Regions from separate parts of the Lysinibacillus sp. NPDC095746 genome, predicted to be linked through region 1. Evidence: riboswitches for the same ligand, from Rfam matches in the RefSeq annotation. Region 1 holds a riboswitch; each other region holds the start of a gene.

The links. Region 1 has a riboswitch for S-adenosylmethionine ahead of ACIQ7N_RS09055 (O-acetylhomoserine aminocarboxypropyltransferase/cysteine synthase family protein). Riboswitches for the same ligand answer to the same signal wherever they lie in the genome.
Region 2: it holds a riboswitch for S-adenosylmethionine, as region 1 does, so the genes downstream of both, ACIQ7N_RS19410 (Na+/H+ antiporter NhaC family protein) here and ACIQ7N_RS09055 (O-acetylhomoserine aminocarboxypropyltransferase/cysteine synthase family protein) in region 1, are expected to answer to the same signal.
Region 3: it holds a riboswitch for S-adenosylmethionine, as region 1 does, so the genes downstream of both, ACIQ7N_RS10560 (MetQ/NlpA family ABC transporter substrate-binding protein) here and ACIQ7N_RS09055 (O-acetylhomoserine aminocarboxypropyltransferase/cysteine synthase family protein) in region 1, are expected to answer to the same signal.
Region 4: it holds a riboswitch for S-adenosylmethionine, as region 1 does, so the genes downstream of both, ACIQ7N_RS17215 (bifunctional homocysteine S-methyltransferase/methylenetetrahydrofolate reductase) here and ACIQ7N_RS09055 (O-acetylhomoserine aminocarboxypropyltransferase/cysteine synthase family protein) in region 1, are expected to answer to the same signal.

Annotation. Positions count from the first base shown of each region.
Region 1 covers NZ_JBIWGL010000009.1:101,005-104,158, forward strand. The annotation lists gene ACIQ7N_RS09050 (glycerol-3-phosphate acyltransferase) at 1-603, opposite strand, end outside; SAM riboswitch class I at 899-1,011, shown strand; gene ACIQ7N_RS09055 (O-acetylhomoserine aminocarboxypropyltransferase/cysteine synthase family protein) at 1,128-2,429, shown strand; gene ACIQ7N_RS09060 (hypothetical protein) at 2,776-3,154, shown strand, end outside.
Region 2 covers NZ_JBIWGL010000031.1:40,591-43,744, forward strand. The annotation lists gene ACIQ7N_RS19390 (VOC family protein) at 1-194, shown strand, start outside; gene crcB (fluoride efflux transporter CrcB) at 890-1,252, shown strand; gene ACIQ7N_RS19400 (fluoride efflux transporter FluC) at 1,249-1,578, shown strand; gene ACIQ7N_RS19405 (hypothetical protein) at 1,609-1,956, shown strand; SAM riboswitch class I at 2,181-2,288, shown strand; gene ACIQ7N_RS19410 (Na+/H+ antiporter NhaC family protein) at 2,396-3,154, shown strand, end outside.
Region 3 covers NZ_JBIWGL010000011.1:134,043-137,196, forward strand. The annotation lists gene ACIQ7N_RS10555 (pyridoxal phosphate-dependent aminotransferase) at 1-1,078, shown strand, start outside; SAM riboswitch class I at 1,255-1,359, shown strand; gene ACIQ7N_RS10560 (MetQ/NlpA family ABC transporter substrate-binding protein) at 1,446-2,279, shown strand; gene ACIQ7N_RS10565 (methionine ABC transporter ATP-binding protein) at 2,375-3,154, shown strand, end outside.
Region 4 covers NZ_JBIWGL010000024.1:32,055-35,208, reverse strand. The annotation lists gene ACIQ7N_RS17220 (protoporphyrinogen oxidase) at 1-402, shown strand, start outside; SAM riboswitch class I at 528-626, shown strand; gene ACIQ7N_RS17215 (bifunctional homocysteine S-methyltransferase/methylenetetrahydrofolate reductase) at 943-2,790, shown strand; gene metH (methionine synthase) at 2,783-3,154, shown strand, end outside.

The DNA.
Region 1 (3,154 bases):
TTTAGGCTCAGTTCCTAGCAGCAAGCGCTTAATATTTTCGATATGCAAAATGATGGCTATACCAAAAAGTAATAGGGCTATAATCGTTGGGACTGTTCCAGGAATCCATAAATATGTGGCTATACAGAAAACGAGATAAAACTCAAGTACACCGACAATTAAATAGTTCGTTACGAAAGATAACATAACAAATAAAATGAGTGCAAATAAGCCAATTGTCCAATCAATTGCAAGTAATATCCCAATGATTGAAGCAGTTCCTTTACCGCCATTGAAGCCCATATAAAATGGGAAATTATGACCTAGAATGACACCAGCAGCTGCAATATAAGTAAAGAGCCAAACTTGTATTTCTGTTAATTGTGTTATATCTGCTAAATAGGCATGTGCACAGATTATAGCCGCAACGCCTTTGCCGATATCGATCAGTGCAACTAATATGCCGTATTTCCAGCCGAGGGAAAGTGTTGCGTTAGAGGCACCTGCATTGCCATGACCAGTCTTTTTTAAATCTACCCCAGATAAAAACTGAGCAACTTTAGAGCCGTGAATACAGCCAATCAAATAACCAACAAGAAGAAAAATAATAACGGCTTTTATCATAAAAATTCTCCTTTCAAAATAAAATAGGCTCGTCACTAAAAGTTAGGAATGACGTTTGGTATAACAAATGCCCTAAAGTTGATTGGAGTGAGACTGGGCGCCCCTAGGAGAGCACATAGTCGGAACTGTAATCAACCCCACATTTTGTGATAAAAACTATAAATATCAAAATAGTGTATGCGTTCGTATTACGTAAAAAAGCAGACGGAAGTTTCAGAAAAAATAAAATTTTAGTATTGACAGTGAAAAAGTCTATGTTTATACTGTGTAACAACGATGGAAATTGAATCTCATACTCTTATCAAGAGCGGCGGAGGGATAGGCCCTATGATGCCCGGCAACCAGTAAGTGATGAACTTGCTAAGGTGCTAATTCCTACAGATTCTTATTGGATCTGGCAGATAAGGGGAGGAAAACTTGCAACCGCAACCCTCTTCTTAGCTGAAGAGGGTTTTTGTTTTCTACTAAAAAATCCTCCTCATCTCCGGTACCATCGTAAAAAAATAACCATTTGGAGGTATACAATGACAAAATTTAAACCAGAAACATTGCTGTTACACGGTGGCCAAGAGCCAGACCCGGTAACAGGATCACGAACAGTACCGATATATCGCTCAACGGCTTTCGTTTTTAAAGACACTGCTCATGCGCAACGTCTTTTTGCCTTAGAGGAAGCGGGCAATATTTACACACGAATTACAAACCCAACTGTAGATGTTTTTGAAAAACGCGTCGCTTTATTAGAAGGCGGTACAGCAGCAGTAGCACTTTCATCTGGTGCAGCAGCTATCGCATTTTCCATTTTAAATCTTGCAGGGGCAGGCGATGAAATCGTTGCAGGTAGCTCTTTATACGGAGGTACTTATAATTTATTCGCCAACACACTACCAAACTACGGTATTAAAACGATTTTTGTAGACGAAACAAATCCAGAAAATTTCCGAGCAGCTATTACTGATAAAACAAAGGCCGTGTTCGCTGAAATTTACGGTAACCCAAGTTTAAAGGTACTAGATATTGAAGCAGTAGCAAATATAGCACATGAAAACGGCTTGCCATTAATTATTGATAGCACATTTGCTTCACCATATGGCTCTACACCAATTGACTACGGTGCGGATATTGTTGTTCATTCCGCAACAAAATGGATTGGTGGCCACGGAACAACTTTAGGTGGTGTTGTAGTAGATGCAGGGAAGTTTGACTGGACTCGTGGCCGTTTCCCAGGTTTTACTGAGCCAGATGCTTCTTATCATGGTTTACGTTATGGTATTGACACAGCAGAGGCAGCATTCGCCACAAAATTGCGTGTGCAATTACTACGCGACTTTGGTCCAACATTAAGTGCAGATGCAGCATTTAATTTATTACAAGGTTTAGAAACGCTTCATTTGCGTATTCCTAAACACAACGAAAATGCATTAGCGGTAGCTGAATATTTACGAAACCACCCATCTGTGGAATATGTAAATTACAATGGCTTAGAAGATTTCCCTACCCATGATTTAGCTAAAAAATATTTAAAAAATGGCTTCGGTTCAGTGCTTACATTTGGTATTAAAGGTGGACGTGAAGCAGGGCGTAAATTAATAGATAGTGTGAAATTATTCTCGCACGTAGCAAATGTAGGGGATGCAAAATCATTAATTATTCATCCAGCATCTACTACACATCAGCAACTATCTGCTGAAGAGCTAATCCAAACTGGCGTAACCGAGTCGCTCATTCGCTTATCCATCGGTTTAGAGGCAGTAGAGGACATCATTGAAGATTTAGAACAAGCTATTGAACAAGTAACAGCCTCACAACAAAAAGTAGAAGCTTAATAAAAAGGACTTTGTTGTAGTGTTGACGTATTTTCTCATTCGATAGGCCTCATTTGGTCATGCGTCAAAGGTTGCTACATCATCCGCTCGCCTCATTTGGTGAAGAAGCTGGAAATTTAATACCTAGTAACTTGATAAGTATTATTGACTTTCTTAAATCCTTGTTTTATACTAGGAAATAAGAAAAGTGTTCGAAGGGCTACCAACCTAGAACCAATGTTTTCAATTAATGCTTAAACTAATTTAGTTTCATAAGTGCTCCCCCACTTTTGAATAGATGAAGAGGAGTAGTTACTCAGCCAGTAGCTACTATTGCTACAAAACTGATGATAAAGGAGTGTTTTAAATGGGAAATGTGTATAGTGCGCAAAACATTGCATCTTATCTTATTTATGAATTAAATGAAGGTCATGTGTTTGTGAACAACATGTCCATTCAAAACATACTTGCGTCAGTTGAACGTAAATGGCAAGAGAACTTTGGACATTCTGCTTTTAATGAAATGGTTTATGTCAAAGAGGAAGGCTATACAGTAAAAGAAGTTTTCGAAGCTTATGAAAGCTATGGAGCAAATCATATTCCTCTTCCTGCGACAGAGTATTATTTAAAATACGGTACATTCCAATTAGTTGAACGTACGTATGCAATACCAAATTTTACGCGGGAGGAAATAGGATTAGTTCAACAAGCTTTAACACAATATCGTTATAAATTGCTAGCCAACG
Region 2 (3,154 bases), on a different contig from region 1:
GTGATATTCATAGTATTTATCAAGCTGCACTGGAAAATGAAACAAATATCATTCAAAAACCGACAGTTCAACCATGGAATGCAAAAGAATTAACTTTAGAAGATCCAAATGGATATGTTTTTACAATAACGGAAAGTGTCGATTCCAATAAAGACTTTGATACTGTCATTGACAATGTTAAAGGTCAATTATAGTAATAAAAATTATGATTTGTTTGCAACAGCAAAAACACGTTATCTGTTACACTACTTGTGTTAAATAGCTGGCAGAGTGATAAAAAGAATCCAGTTCAAAAAAAACGGTAAGTAGTGTCCTTAATTTTTCACAAAATACGATTACAAAATTTTCAATTCTGGACCCTAAACGAACAAATCTAGTTCGAGAGGGGCTTCCAGCAATTGATCGGAATAATTTTTAGATTTTCGCCTAACTTTTTAATTTATCACCTAACTTTAATTTATCGCCCATCCTCCCCAAAAAAATTAAAGAATAGTAAACACCGAGACTGTCCCCTGCTTTCCATTAAGGGTGTAAAAATGCCATTCCCTTCGCTCACGCCAACATCCATCGGTGCAAGTTGAATATAAGAGACTCGAGCGTCAAACTTAAACATCAATTATTGTTTTGAACTTTATAGTGTGCTTTTGAAGGCACCAGCTCTATTGTAATAATTATTTTTGTATTATTGTGTTTTCCGTCGACGGAGATTTCAATTGAACGATGTAATCGTATTTGAAACAATAATTTTGCTATGATATAGGGACTTTACCTGAAGTATTTTGGAACGTAAAACGGTGATCTTTTTGAATCTAACTGGTAGAAATATATCTAAAATAGTGTGCACATGATACACTTTTCAATATAGACATTTTAGTAAGGGGTCTTTACTGTGAAATCATTTTTAGCTGTTGGAATTGGCGGATTTTTGGGTGCCATCTGTCGATATAGCCTTGGCCAAGCACTTTCAAATAACGGTGGTTTTCCATTTGCGACACTTTGTATGAACTTAATTGGCTGCTTTTGTTTAGCGTGGCTATTTACAATGTTTACAAAGAGAACGCCTGTTATTATAGGAATTGGTACTGGCTTTTTTGGTGCCTTTACAACCTTTTCGACATTTTCTTTAGAAACACTATTGCTTTTGCAGGATAGTAAATGGCTACAAGCCGTTCTTTATATATTAGTAAGTGTTTTTGGCGGTTTAGCTTGTGCATGGCTAGGATTTAAACTAGCAAAGGGGCGCATCGTATGATAATTATTGGTATCGGTGGACTTTTAGGTGCACTAACACGATTTTATCTAGGAAAATTGATTGTCCATACATACCCATGGGCAACATTTTTTATTAATATAACAGGGTCTTTTGCGCTTGGCTTTTTATTTGCGCTACATCTAAGTGATTGGTTTTGGCATTTAATAGGGATTGGTTTTTTAGGAGCCTATACGACTTTTTCGACATTCGGTTTTGAATGTTTGACGCTCTTGGAGCAGCAAAAATGGAGACAAGCGATTGTTTATATAAGCACTACAGTTATATTCGGCTTATTTTTCGCTACACTTGGCTTTTACCTTGTATAGCCGCATTTTTAAAAAACTAGAGGTGATTTTTTGACACAGCCATCCATTGAACAATTACAAGCGCTTGAAGCTGACATTGAACAAACACTATATAGTTTAATCGACCTAGAACTAGAAGAAAACTTTCTAGAAATGAATACACGCTTTGCACAATTACTTGCAAAGGTACAGGCGGTACAATTAATTGATTATAAGCTTGACGTCCTCGTTGACCCTCAAGCATTTGCAACAGAAACATGTACTCTACTACAAAGTTTAATAGAGGCCAAGGCTAGACCACAAAAAAGACAACGACTTCTAACACATCGTATGATTTTAAAAATATGGTTGCGTAAAAACCAACGCTTTATGACGGAATTTTTACCACAAATGTTTTAAGCGCCCTTTGCTGTCCCAGGGGCGCTTCCTTTTAAAGTTGCAATTGCTGCAACACTTCTTTTATTCCCTACAACTGTTAAATCGAGGTGCTCTAAGCATATTACGGATATTTTCCTCAAAAACTTTTCAGAATATAGCTTTAAAATAAAAATCAAATAAAAATATGTTGCAAAAATTGAATTTTTATTTTAATATTTATTATTGTGAAAAAAATAATATTTTGCTTCTTATCAAGAGAGATGGAGGGACTGGCCCGATGAAATCTCGGCAGCGGAACTTATGATTTAAGTTACTGTGCCAAATCCAGCAGGCAAAGGCTTGATAGATAAGAGGAGTGTTTTATAGATATAAGGCCTCTTCTTGTTAGTACAAGAAGAGGCCTTTTTTTCGTAAAAAGAATGGACAAAAGACGTGTCCAATTTTATTTTTGGAGGTAGACATGAAGAAAGAGAATCCATGGGCGCTAATCCCATTTGTTGTGTTTTTGATTTTATTTATTGGCTCAGGGGTTATTACAGGTGATTTTTACGCCTTTCCTGTCATTGTAGCCATTTCCATTTCAGGCGCTGTCGCTTTAGCGATGAATCGACAAGAATCGTTTGCGCAAAAGGTTGATATTTTTTGCAAAGGCGCAGGAAATTTAAATGTCATGCTAATGGTTGTTATTTTTCTTTTGGCTGGGGCCTTTTCATCGGTAGCAAAAGGCATGGGGGCAGTGGATTCCACTGTAAACTTTGCTTTATCGGTCGTTCCGCCAAATCTGCTTGTTGTAGGCTTATTCATCATTGCCTGCTTTATCTCCCTATCAATGGGGACATCAGTGGGAACGATTGTTGCGCTAGCGCCCATTGGAGTTGGCATAAGCGAGCATATCGAGCTTTCCATGGCTTTAGTAATGGCAGCGATTGTTGGTGGTTCGATGTTTGGCGATAATTTATCTTTTATTTCAGATACAACCATTACTGCCGTTCGTTCACAAGGTGCACAAATGAAGGATAAATTTAAGGTAAATTTTTGGATTGTCTTGCCGGCAGCTATTGTAACGAGTCTTATTTTAGGGTTCATTACAATGGGTGAAACTGCGCAAGTGGAGCATTTAAGCTATAATTGGGTAAAAATTGTTCCCTATATTTTGGTCATTATTTTAGCGTTAGCTGGAATGAATGTTTTCCTTGTTCTAGCATCTGGGATTGTTCTT
Region 3 (3,154 bases), on a different contig from region 1:
TGTTATCAATCTTGGTCAAGGTAATCCAGATCAACCCACTCCTTCACACATTATTAAAGCATTACAGGAGGCGGCAGAAAATCCCCAAAATCATCAATACTCTCCATTTCGCGGCATAGCAGAATTACGCCAAGCAGCAGCAAGCTTCTACAAACGTGAATACAATGTGGACATTGACCCTGATACAGAGGTTGCTATTCTCGGTGGTACGAAAATTGGTCTTGTTGAGCTACCGTTAGCTGTTTTAAACCCCGGTGACACTATGCTATTACCTGATCCTGGATATCCAGATTACTTATCTGGTGTCGTATTAGGTGATGTTAATTTTGAAGTTATGCCTCTTTTCGCAGAAAATGATTTCCTGCCAGACTATACTGCTTTATCCGATGAAGTAAAGGAAAAGGCGAAGTTACTGTACTTGAATTACCCGAATAATCCAACTGGCGGTACTGCAACATTGGAATTTTTCGAGGAAACAGTACGCTTTGCAAAAGAGCATAATATTATCGTCGCACATGATTTTGCCTACGGAGCGATTGGATTTGACGGCCATAAACCTATCAGCTTCCTGCAAGCTGATAGTGCTAAAGATGTCGGTATCGAAATGTATACATTATCCAAAACGTATAATATGGCAGGCTGGCGCATTGGTTTCGCTGTTGGTAAACCCGACATTATCGCAGCCATTAACCTTATTCAAGATCATCTATTTTGTAGTCAATTTCCTGCCGTACAACAAGCCGCGGCAGTTGCACTTACTGCTTCCCAAAGTTGTGCAGATAAGCTAAGAGCGACTTATGAGCGTCGACGAAACGTCCTGATCGAAGAAGCTCAGCGAATTGGTTGGCAAGTAACAGCACCGAGAGGCTCTTTTTTTGCATGGCTCCCTGTTCCACTAGGTTTTACGAGTGAACAATTTGCCGATATATTGCTCGACAAAGCTGATATCGCAGTAGCTGCAGGCAATGGCTTCGGTCAATATGGTGAAGGCTTTGTACGGGTTGGTTTACTTGTTAGCGAAGACCGCTTACGTGAAGCGATCAGCAGAATTGAAAAATTAAACTTATTTAACCCGTGAACATTTCAATCAAAAACTGTTCCATTAGCTCAGACTTGCTATAGGGACAGTTTTTTCTCTCTCTTCTTTCGCGACTAAACATTAAAATAAAATGAAAAATTTTAAAAATTCAATTGACTTACTAAATCCTATAATTTATATTAGTTCTATCGGATTTACAAAAAAATATTATAAATCTCTTATCAAGAGTAGCTGAGGGACTGGCCCTATGAAGCTCGGCAACCTCCTTTTTTAAGGAAGGTGCTAATTCCAGCAAACAATCATTGTTTGAAAGATAAGAGAGGACAATTTTTCATGAGCCTCTCTTAATTTTTAAGAGAGTTTTTTTATTTTTATTACCGATAAAACAACTTTGGAGGTATGTTTCATGAAAAAGAAAAACAAGATTTTATTAGGTTTAGCAAGTCTTACATTAGTAGCAGCATTAGTGGGCTGTGGTACTAAAGAAAATAGTAAGGATAGTCAAAGTAAGACTATTAATGAAAATAAGATTGTAGTAGGTGTAACTTCTGGTCCACACGAACAAATTGCAGAGGCTGCAGCAAAAGTTGCCAAAGAAAATGGCTTAGAGGTAGAACTAAAAACGTTTTCTGATTATGTTTTACCAAATACATCGTTAGCCGAGGGTGATCTTGATGTAAACAGCTATCAACACGAGCCTTTCCTCGATGCATTTAACAAAGATCACAAAACAGATTTAGTGCCAGTAGGAAAAACAATTTTAACTCCTATGGGCATATACTCCGAGAAATATAAATCATTCGATGACGTTCCAGATGGTGCTACATTCGGATTACCGAATGATCCAACGAACGGGGCTCGTGCTCTATTTGTCCTTCAAGAGGCAGGCATCATTAAATTAAAAGACGGTGCAGACTTAACAGCATCTATTCGCGATGTGGAAGAAAACAAAAAGAATTTGAAATTCATTGAATTAGAGGCTGCACAAATTCCTAAACAGCTTAGTGAAGTAGATGTAGCTGCCATTAATACAAACTTCGCTCTTGATGCTGGCATTAATCCTAAAAAAGACTCCATTCTTTTAGAATCTACGGACTCTCCATATGTGAACTACATTGTGGTGCGTGCTGAAAACAAGGATGACCCAACGATCAAAAAATTTGTTGAAGCTTATCAATCTGATGAGGTGCGCAAATTTATTGAAGAAAAATTCCAAGGCTCCATAATTCCAAGCTGGTAAGTGACGATTAAGTATATCAAGAATCTGCGAGACTCCTACAGGAAAGCTAGCAGATTCTTGCTTTATCGAAGGACTTAGAAAGGAGATATCACCTTATGATTCAACTAGAAAATATAACAAAAGAATTTAAAACTAAAAATGGTATCGTCAAAGCAGTAGATGGTATTAACCTGCATGTCAAAAAAGGTGAAATTCATGGGGTTATCGGCTACAGTGGTGCAGGAAAGAGTACCCTTATTCGCTGTGTGAATTTATTAGAGCGTCCGACAACAGGAAAAGTATTTATCGATCATGTCGATATAACTTCCCTTTCTCTAAACGACCTTCGCAAAACTCGGCAAAAAATCGGGATGATCTTCCAGCATTTTAACCTTTTAAAAACGGCGACTGTTTACAACAATATCTCGATACCATTAAAGCTTCTTGGCTATAACGACTCTGAAGTAAAAAAACGCGTTGCAAAATATGCAGAAATTGTTGGCCTAACGGAGAAATTAGATAGCTATCCTAGCCAGCTTTCAGGTGGTCAAAAGCAACGTGTCGCTATTGCACGTGCCCTTGCCCAAGAGCCTGAGATTTTGCTTAGTGATGAAGCGACAAGTGCACTCGACCCCGAAACAACGGACGCCATTCTTGAGCTTCTCTTGAAAATTAATCGTGAGCTAGGCATCACGATTTTACTTATTACACATGAAATGAATGTTATTCAAAAAATTTGCGATGCTGTTTCCGTTCTTGAATCAGGGGCGGTTGTGGAATTTAGCTCTGCTATAGAACTATTTTCGAAGCCCCAGCATCCAACGACACGAAAATTTTTAAATACCATTTCTCAACGTAATTTATCCCCTTCTCTTATCAAACAATTAAATGTTTCG
Region 4 (3,154 bases), on a different contig from region 1:
GATGTTATCTGTAATGCAGCAACGTGGACAAGCCGCAAGTGGAAACACACTTCAGCAGAAGGAAAATTACTTGTACGACTTTTTTATAAGAGCATTAACCCCGAGTATGAGAAATTGCGTATGATGTCAGATGAAGAATTAGCGGTTGTAGCTCTAGAGGACGTAAGAAAAAGCTTAGGAATTGAAGAAAAACCAACTGTTATTAACGTGACGAAATGGATCGACCAGATGCCGAAGTACGACTTGGCACATCGTGAAGCGTTGCAAGGTCTCTTACAAGAGCTCGAGAAAAACTATCCAAATTTATCAATAGCAGGATGCTCTTATTTTGGAGTAGGCATAGGTGCGTGTATTCAAAATGGTAAAAAAATTGGTGAGGAACTTGTAGAAAAACTATCGTAATTGTTTAATATAAATCAAAATTTTATGAATTTCGTAAAAATTATCCTTTGTTCAGTGAAATAGTCTTGACTCAATCGTTCGTAAACGATATGATTCTTTTAATTATTTAAAAAATTCATACTAAATTCTTATCAAGAGAAGCAGAGGGACTGGCCCTATGAAGCTTCAGCAACCAACTTATTGTCAGGTGCTAAATCCAGAAGACCGTGTGTCGAAGATGAGAAGGAAAACAATTACGAAACGTAAAAGCCTTCTTTTTTTGTGAAAGAAGGCTTTTTTATTTTAACTTTTTTTCGGCTGATGTCCAAACATCAGTCGAAATAGAGGAACTCAGTCTAAGAACGCCACGTCCTGTGGCAACGACTGAGTGACCAACTTCGTGTTGACCTAAAGCCTTCGGCGGATGTCACGGAATCGGCAAGGAGTTCTTAGCGGATAGTACGCTAACTAACCTGCAGCGTGCAGGCCTAAGCACAAAGCCGATTCAGAACGAATTATGCCGAGGCATAATTGATAGAAAAAGAAAGAGAGGTTAGTTTTATGGGATTGCTTGAAAGGTTAAAAACGCATGTTCTTACAGCAGATGGTGCAATTGGTACAGTTTTATACGGCTATGGCTTGGAGTACTGTCATGAGGAAATGAATGTACAGAGACCGGAATTAATTGAAAAGATTCATAGAGAATATATAGCTGCTGGTGCCGATATTATTCAGACGAACACTTACGGAGCTAATGCCATAAAATTAGCCCGCTATGGATTAGAATCTCGTGTACAGCAATATAATGAAGCTGCTATAACGATTGCAAAACGTGCAGCAGCGGATGGTGGGCAATTTGTGTTGGGTACTATTGGGGGAATCCGTGGTATTCGAAAAAGTGATGCAACGTTAGAGGAAATCTTAGCAACTATAGATGAGCAGGCAACGGTTTTACTTGCAGGAAATCCAGATGGCCTTTTACTTGAAACCTATTATGATTTTGAAGAGCTAACAGCGACTTTATCAATGCTACGAGCTAAAACCACATTACCGATTATCGCTCAAGTTTCTATGCACGAACCCGGAGTATTACAAAATGGAATGAGCTTAAATCACGCCTTACATGAACTTGAAGCGTTAGGTGCTGATATCGTAGGTGTTAACTGTCGTTTAGGTCCTCACCATACTATCCAAGCATTTGAAGGGGTAGAGCTTCCTGAGCAGGCATTTATGTCAGCGTATCCGAACGCCTCTCTTCTTGATTTAGAGGATGGGCGTGTCGTTTATGAGTCGGAGGCTGATTATTTTGGTCGAGCAGCTGTAGAGCTTCGTGATCAAGGGGTGCGTTTAATTGGTGGCTGTTGTGGTACGACACCAAAGCATATTGCTGCAGCGAAAAAGTACTTAGAGGAGTTATCCCCGGTTGAAGAAAAGTATACAAAGCCAGAAAAAATAGAGATTGTTCGTGAGGCAGAGCCAGCAAATTATGAGCCATTACATGAAAAAGTAAAACGTGAACGCTCGGTTATTGTGGAGTTAGATACACCAAGACATTTAGAAATAGAAGGCTTTATTAAAGGGGCAAAGAAAATATATGAGGCGGGCGCGGATGTAGTCATGATGGCAGATAATTCACTTGCTTCTCCAAGGATTAGTAATGTCGCAATGGGTGCCTTACTGAAAGAAACGCACGGGGTACGCCCGTTAACCCATATAACATGCCGAGATCGAAATTTAATTGGTCTTCAATCACATTTAATGGGATTAAATGCACTAGGAATTCATGATGTTTTAGCGGTTACTGGAGATCCGACAAAGGTAGGCGATTTCCCGGGAGCAACTAGCGTTTATGACGTATCATCAATGGAGCTAATCCAATTAATAAAACAGTTAAATGAAGGTGTTTCGTTCTCAGGGAAACCGCTTCGTAAAAAGGCAAATTTCTCTGTAGCGGCTGCATTTAATCCTAATGTCCGTGTACTAGATCGCGCTGTCTCTCGATTAGAAAAGAAAATTGAACATGGGGCAGATTATTTTATTTCACAGCCTGTTTATACAAAGGAAAAAATCGTGGAAATTCACGAGGCGACAAAGCATTTAGAAACGCCAATTTATATAGGTATTATGCCAGTAACGAGCTATAAAAGTGCGGAGTTCTTACATCATGAAGTACCAGGCATCAAGCTATCTGATGATGCGTTAGCACGTATGAAGGCTTGTGGTGATGATAAGGAACGCGCAACAATAGAAGGCATTGCAATTGCTAAAGAATTAGTAGAAGTAGCAGCGGAATATTTCAATGGTATTTACCTCATCACACCATTTTTACGCTATGATATGACGCTAGAATTAATGAAAGTTATTGAGCAATTGGATGAACAGAAAAAAGGGGTAAGTATAAATGGCTAAGCACATGATTGAAGAGCAACTAGAGAAACGAATATTAATTCTTGATGGCGCAATGGGAACAATGCTACAAAATGAAAATTTATCGGCAGAGGATTTTGGCGGCGAGGAATATGATGGCTGTAATGAAAATCTTGTGCTAACTAGACCAGATGTGCTTGAAAAGGTTCATAGAAAATATTTAGAGGCTGGAGCAGATATTATTTGTACAAATACATTTGGGGGTACACCACTTGTATTAAATGAATATGATCTAGGTGCGAAGGCAGAAGAAATTAACAAACGTGCTGTTGAAATTGCACGCAAAGTAGTAGATCAGTTTTCAACATCCGATTGGCCACGTTTTGTAGCGGGAGCGATGGGACCA